One region of the Rhodococcus sp. FW305-130 genome, then DNA from elsewhere that is predicted to be linked to it. Evidence: riboswitches for the same ligand, from Rfam matches in the RefSeq annotation. Region 1 holds a riboswitch; each other region holds the start of a gene.
What was found. A riboswitch is a leader RNA that binds a small molecule or an ion and turns the genes downstream of it on or off. The one in region 1 is predicted to bind S-adenosylmethionine.
Positions count from the first base shown of each region.

Region 1 (2,260 bases):
TCGACGAGCGTGAAGCGCGCCGGCGTAGCGCGTTACTCGGTGAACTGATCGACACGTCAGCAGACGCCACACCCGGACTGCTCCGGCGCGCACTCGACGCGGGTTGGGCACTGGACGGATGGCATATCGGCATCAAAGTCCTGGCGGTCGGTGAGGTCGACCTGGTGGCCAGGCGCAGTGAGGTCGCAGACGCCCTCGCCGCCGAGGGAATCGACGCCAATGTCGTGGAACAGGCTGACGGCTGGGCAGCGTGGACCACTCTGCCGGGCGAGCCGCGACCGGAGTCGATCACCAGGATCGCCGAGAGCATCCGTGCAGCTCAGGCGAGGTTGGAACCCACGATGGAGACCTGGGTCGGTGTGGGACGCGCACACGACGGTCCGGCTGGAATCGGTGCGTCCCTGTCTGAGGCCGGGGATGCCGCTCGGCTCGCGGGTTCGAGGTCGCAGACAGGCCGCTTCCTGCACGTGGACCGCCTGGGTCTGGCGCAGTTGCTGCTGGCGTGGACGCGAACCGACACGTTTCAGCCCGCAGCCGCGGCACTGCTCGCGCCGCTACGCGATTCGAATGGAGAGTTGCTCGAGACTTTGTCGACGTACCTCGACGAAGAATCGTCTCTGGCTCACACCGCAACCCGAATGGGCTTGCACCGCAACACCGTATCGAGTCGGATCGATAGAATTCAGCGCCTTCTCTCGGTGGATCTCGCAGATCCGGAAACGAGACTCGCGCTCCACCTTGCTTGCCGGACCATCGCGCCCTGACGGAGATCTTCGCGGCTTCGTCTTGACAAGCACGGGAGGTTCCTGCCATCCTCGTTGCCAGGTCACGAGTACCAGTGTTCAGCCCCGGCTTGCTGGTCGGCAACCCTCCTCCGCGGTGGGGTGCTCCGGGTGACGACCCGGCTGCGTTCGAAAACGAATGCGGCAAGCGCGGACTCTTCCGGGGCCATCACCCGACGAACGAGTCCTTGAACGTGAGGATTGTCTTCGATGACTGCTGTATTGAGTGCCGACACCTGCCGCACCACCGCGATTGCCAAGGTTTCGGGTGCTGACCTGCAGGTTCCATTGGTTCAGGGCGGCGAATGCTCCTACGCCAACTTCGACTACGCCGCGAGTGCGCCGGCATTGGCCCAGGTCACCGACCGTATCGCCGAGTTGCTGCCGACATACGCCAGCGTCCACCGCGGTGCCGGCTACGCGTCTCGGATCTCCACGCTCACCTACGAGAACGCTCGTGAATCCGTTGCTCGTTTCGTGAACTGTGCCGACGATCAGGTTGTCGTCTTCACCCGGAACACCACCGATTCGCTGAACCTGCTTGCGCAGTGCGTCCCCGGCAGCACCGTCGTCCTCGATGTCGAGCATCACGCAAACCTGTTGCCGTGGAACGACGCTCGTATCGTCACCGCTGCAGACACCATCGAAGAGACGATCGAGCGTCTGATCGGTGAACTGTGCACCAAGCCTGCAGCGCTGCTCGCAATCACCGGTGCCTCCAACGTGACCGGCGAGATCCTGCCGATTGCACGCTTGGCTGACATCGCTCATCGTTGCGGCGCACGTATCCTCGTCGACGCAGCTCAGCTGGCTCCTCACCGTCGCATCGACCTGCAGGAATGCGGGGTCGACTACATCGCTTTCTCCGGTCACAAGCTCTATGCGCCCTTCGGCGCGGGTGTTCTGGTCGGACGCCGTGACTGGCTCGACGAGGCTCAGCCGTACCTCGCCGGCGGCGGCGCCGTGCGTGAGGTGACCATCGAGTCCACGGAGTGGGCCTGCGCGCCTGCCCGCCACGAGGCAGGTTCCCCCAACGTTCTCGGTGCGGCAGCCATCGCGACCGCATGCGAAACCCTGCACGCGCTGGACTTCGACGTCATCGCCGAGCAAGAGAAGGCACTCACGGCCCAGCTCACCGACGGATTGTCCGCCATCGAGGGCGTCTCGCTCGTGCGACTGTGGAATGACGCACCGGACGCCGTCGGAATCGTCACCTTCACCGTCGACGGATTCGAAGCGGGCGAAATCGCCGCATTCCTCTCCGCCGAGCACGGCATCGGAGTTCGCGACGGTCGCTTCTGCGCACACCCGGTTCTCGCACGCCTCGGCCTCACCGGCGGTGCAGTTCGCGCCAGCCTCGGCCTCGGTAGCAGCTCGGACGACGTGACGCGGTTGGTAGACGCCGTGAACATCCTGGTTTCGAATCAGCGTGATTGGAACTACGCCAAGACTGCCGGTGCGTGGAACCCCGTGCCCGA
Region 1 is NZ_JBYTAP010000003.1:27,383-29,642, forward strand. It holds gene AC3WQS_RS10135 (PucR family transcriptional regulator) at 1-764, shown strand, start outside; SAM riboswitch class IV at 825-939, shown strand; gene AC3WQS_RS10140 (aminotransferase class V-fold PLP-dependent enzyme) at 993-2,260, shown strand, end outside.

Region 2 (2,260 bases), on a different contig from region 1:
TCAGAGTCGATCCCGGAACCGGGCGTCGCGTCAATCCGGACTTCGACAGCGCCGGAAGCACGAATTTGGCCAGCACCGGAAGGTCCTCGTCGATCACGAGAGCGTGGAAATGAACACCGTCGAGGTGTCCGGCCAATTCCTTCAGAACCACGGCCGCTTCCCCCGGATCTGCAGCCAGGAGCAGTCGGCCAGTGACGACGGCATTCCCGTACGAGTTCAGCTCGATCAACCGCTGCGCCGCAGACAGATTCGGCGTATCGAATGCCACATCGACCTCGGCGACCACCAATGACGCGCCCTCATCGCGCGCCTTGGCAGCCGACTGTGCAATGGCCTCCACCGAATCACCGGAAACGAGAACAACATCGGCCTGGTGTGGTTCGATGGCGCCGTAGCGGCCGAACACCACCAACTGGCCTTGCGGCGGCCGCGGAACGATTGACGGCCCCTTCACCGAGAAGGTGTCGCCCTCGAAATTGACGTAATGCAGACGATCACGCTCGAGGAAACGCCCACTGAGATAGTCACGGACGACGGCGTCGTCCTCCCACGAATCCCAGAGATCTGTCACGACGGTAACCGAATCCCGCTGCTCCTGCTGACGCGCCGACTCCGTCGTTACCGGAGCCCTCCCCCACGCCCTCGCCGCGGCATCGTCTTCGACCGGAACAGCAAGCCAGCCGCCACGCCCACGCGAGGAGTAGTCCAATGTCGCCAATTGCGAAGAGGTGTGGAACGGTTCGGCGTACGTGGTCCCGACGACGGGGACCAGTCCGATCGTGCTGGTCGTCGCCGCCACGTATGACGCCCTGGAGACGGCATCGATGCGGCCGACAATGTCACCACTCGGAGGGAGGATGGAATCGTCGAACGTCGCGAAGGTGAAGCCCGCATTCTCGGCAGCCGCGACGCGATCGCGCACGGCCTTACCCGTGAGCAACTGATCCGGGCGATGTGAGCTTCGGCGCCAGGCAGCGGGGTGAGTGCCCTCGCCGTCCAGTTCGATACCCACGGCAAATACAGTCATGTGTCCTCCATCGGTCCTGGCGGTAGCACCCACACTGCGGTTAGGTAGCGGGTTGCTGCGGCATCATCGAGCCAGGTCTCTCAGCCACTCTGGATGGTGGATGCAATCTATGCGGGCGACGCTGAACAAGTCAAATCGCGCTTGACGAATCATATTGACCTACAACATATTTCAATACAATCATCCTGATCGAAAGGGTTGCGCAACGCTAGCCGACGTAGACACGAAAGAGCCCCGCCCGACTCGCGTCGGACGGGGCTCTCGGTGTGCGCTGGAACGCTACTTCGCGCCCATCCATGCCTGATCGAACAGCATGATGCCGGTTGCAGTCGGAACCACACCGTGCACGTTCTTCTGCCAAGCCCAGAACGACGTGAGCCCGCCGATCGGCGCCGACGGAACCGTCTCGTTCCACAGCGTCTGAATCTTGCCGATGATCGCCAGGGTCGACGAATTATCCTTGGCTTGTTGTAGATCTGCGATCAGCTGATCCATCGCCGGGTTCGCATATCCAGCAGTATTCGCCATCGAGGTGCTGTTGGTCGTGGAGAACAATCCGAGATCGAGAATCGACTCGTACATTCCGATGCCCGCGTGCGCGAGGTCGAAATCGTGCTTGACGTAGACGTTCTGCACGATGTCGCCGGCGTTGTTGGCCAAGATCAAGTTCACCTCGAACCCGACGGCCTGCAACAGTGACTGCACGGCGAGGCCGATCGCGTGGTCCTTGGGCTCACTGAGCACGACGTAGTCGAGAGTGCCGTCGTATCCGTCTGCCTTCGCCTGATTCAGAAGCTCCTTGGCCTTTTCGGGGTCGTAGGCAATACCCGGTGTGTCTACGTGCCATTGCGACGTCGGACCGAACAACTCCGAGCCAGGCAGTCCCTCACCGTTTTCCACGCGCTGATCGATCAACGTGGTGTCCAGCGCGTAGCCGATAGCCTGGCGAACGCGAACATCCGAGCCCGGTCGGCCTTCACGATTGTTGACAATCTCGGCACTACCGGCGTTGAGCACGTCGATGTAACCGGGGTAACCAGCGGACTTGGCGGAATTGATCGCCGAAGTAAGGCCGCGAATGTAGGCAACATCGAGCTGACCGCTGTTCAATGATTCGAGATTGGCCTGCGGACCGTTGAGTGCAACCATCCGCAGTTTGTCCAGCTTGGGAGCGCCGCCGTAGTAGGACGGGTTGGCTTTGAAGATTCGCTCGACGCTCGGCGTGAAGAGATC
Region 2 is NZ_JBYTAP010000001.1:605,534-607,793, reverse strand. It holds gene AC3WQS_RS03010 (LLM class flavin-dependent oxidoreductase) at 1-1,027, opposite strand, end outside; SAM riboswitch class I at 1,032-1,127, opposite strand; gene AC3WQS_RS03005 (ABC transporter substrate-binding protein) at 1,307-2,260, opposite strand, start outside.
Region 2: it holds a riboswitch for S-adenosylmethionine, as region 1 does, so the genes downstream of both, AC3WQS_RS03010 (LLM class flavin-dependent oxidoreductase) here and AC3WQS_RS10140 (aminotransferase class V-fold PLP-dependent enzyme) in region 1, are expected to answer to the same signal.

Region 3 (2,260 bases), on a different contig from region 1:
CAGCTCGTCAGGTAGTGATCGCGGCCGGTGCGTGGACTGCGGATCTGATCGAAGACAGCGGTCTCGGCTCCGAGATCGTACTGCCGACACTGCGCACGACACAGGAACAACCGGCACACTTCGCACCGCTCGATCCCGGAGTCGAGTGGCCGAGTTTCGTTCACCACACCGGCGCAGAATTGGAGACCGCGGGGATCTACGGGCTTGGTTCCGAGGACGGGATCAAGATCGGCGAACACGCGACCGGGCCGGTGGTGACTCCGCAGACCCGTGACTACACCCCTGGTGTCGACGGAGAGCAGCGATTGGTGGAGTACGCCGAGTCGTGGTTGCCCGGTGTCGATTCCACCCGTGTCGAGTCGCTCACCTGCCTGTACACGAGCACGCCGGACAGTAACTTCGTCATCGACCGAGTCGGAGCCGTCACGGTGGCGGCGGGGTTCTCGGGGCATGGGTTCAAGTTCGGTCCGGCCTTGGGTGAACTTGTGGCGGACCTCGTCGACGGAACCACCCTCGCTCCGGAAGTTTTCAGGCTGGGGGAGCGTTGACCAGATTCATGGAGGAAAGTGTTGTGGCACTGGAGCTCGGAACTCGACAGCTCGAGGGTGTCGGAGCGGTAGAGGTCTATTCGGTATCGCAGGACGATCCCTTGGCAGCTCCACTGATCGCGGAGTTGGCACTCGAATACAGTTCGCGTTACGGCGGGACTCGCGAAGCGATGCTCGAGGATCTCACGACGTATCCGGCAGAAGAATTTGCCTATCCGCAGGGTGCGCTTCTGGTGCTCACCCACGACGGTCTGCCGATCGCCGGTGGTGCGTTTCGTCAATTCGATTCCACCACTGCCGAACTGAAGAGAATCTGGACATCGGTCGACTATCGGAAGCGCGGCCTCGGCAAGGCCGTCGTTCGCGAGTTGGAACGAGAGGTCGAACTTCGTGGATACAACCGGGTGTTTCTCACGACGGGTCCTCGGCAACCCGAGGCCGTCGCGCTGTATCTGTCCAGTGGATACACACCGCTTTACGACGCGTCACTCTCGCCCGAAGAGGTGGGCATCCACCCGTTCGAGAAACAACTTCGGGTCCTCGAAAATGTGACTCGAGCAGCAATTCCTACCGACCGGGTTGACAACACCCGGGTTTAACCTCGTACACTTGCGAACGACCATCCAGAGCGACCGAGAGACCTGGCTCATTGAAGTCGCAGCAACCCCCCGAGTGATCGGGTGCGGGTGCTACCGCCAGGACCGATGGAGGAACACGAAATGAAGGCAGTCGAAGGCGGTTTCGATACCGCCTGGTCGCGTCGTCACGTAGACCTGTGCCGCACCGCGGGATCTTTCTGTACCAACTGACCTCGGTCAGTCATTCACACTCAGGCGAGTCGTCGACAAGTCTGTTTTCTCTTCTCTCACAAGTGATTCGTGCTCGATCGCCTTTCTCGTCTCAGGCGACGGGTGCGCTCTTCGGCATGCCTCTTTAGGAGTTCTTGGTGTCTTCGCCCTCATTCGGTGCCCGCAAACGCGCGACCGTAATCGCCGGTATCGGTGCTGTCTCGGTTCTCGGCACCGTCCTCGCCGGCTGCAGCAGCGGGAGTGACAGTGCTGCCGACGCAGGCCCCGCCCAGTCCGGCGGAACCCTTCGCTACGGTCTGTCGCAGGCGCCGACGTGTGCCGATCCGGCCCAGGCCGGCAGTAACCAGACCGTGTATGTCACTCGGACCGTGGTGGATTCGCTGACCGATCAAAATCCCGACTCCGGAGAGATCACCCCGTGGCTCGCCAAGAGCTGGGAGATCAGCCCCGACGCCGCTAGCTTCACGTTCGTCCTTCGCGACGACGCCACCTTCAGTGACGGCACCCCGGTGACGGCGGATTCGGTGAAGAAGACCTTCGACTCGGTCAAGAATCTCGGACCGAACGCGTCGTTGGCGAAGAGTTACCTGTCCTCGTACACCGGTACCGACGTCGTAGATGCTCACACGGCGAAGATCAATTTCTCCGGACCCAATGTTCAGTTCCTGCAGGCAACTTCGACGCCACAGCTCGGAATCCTCGCCGATTCCACCACCGCGCTGGCATCCGAGCAGCGCTGCCCCGGTGCAGCGGTGATCGCCTCCGGACCGTTCGTGTACACCGACTGGCAGCAGGACAAGAGCGTCAAGATCGCCAAGCGTGCGGGATACAACTGGGCGTCGGACGCGGTCGCGCATCAGGGTGAGGCCTACCTCGACGGCGTCGACTTCACGGTGGTCCCCG
Region 3 is NZ_JBYTAP010000009.1:266,496-268,755, forward strand. It holds gene AC3WQS_RS26665 (FAD-dependent oxidoreductase) at 1-548, shown strand, start outside; gene AC3WQS_RS26670 (GNAT family N-acetyltransferase) at 557-1,147, shown strand; SAM riboswitch class I at 1,165-1,259, shown strand; gene AC3WQS_RS26675 (putative leader peptide) at 1,268-1,357, shown strand; gene AC3WQS_RS26680 (ABC transporter substrate-binding protein) at 1,495-2,260, shown strand, end outside.
Region 3: it holds a riboswitch for S-adenosylmethionine, as region 1 does, so the genes downstream of both, AC3WQS_RS26675 (putative leader peptide) here and AC3WQS_RS10140 (aminotransferase class V-fold PLP-dependent enzyme) in region 1, are expected to answer to the same signal.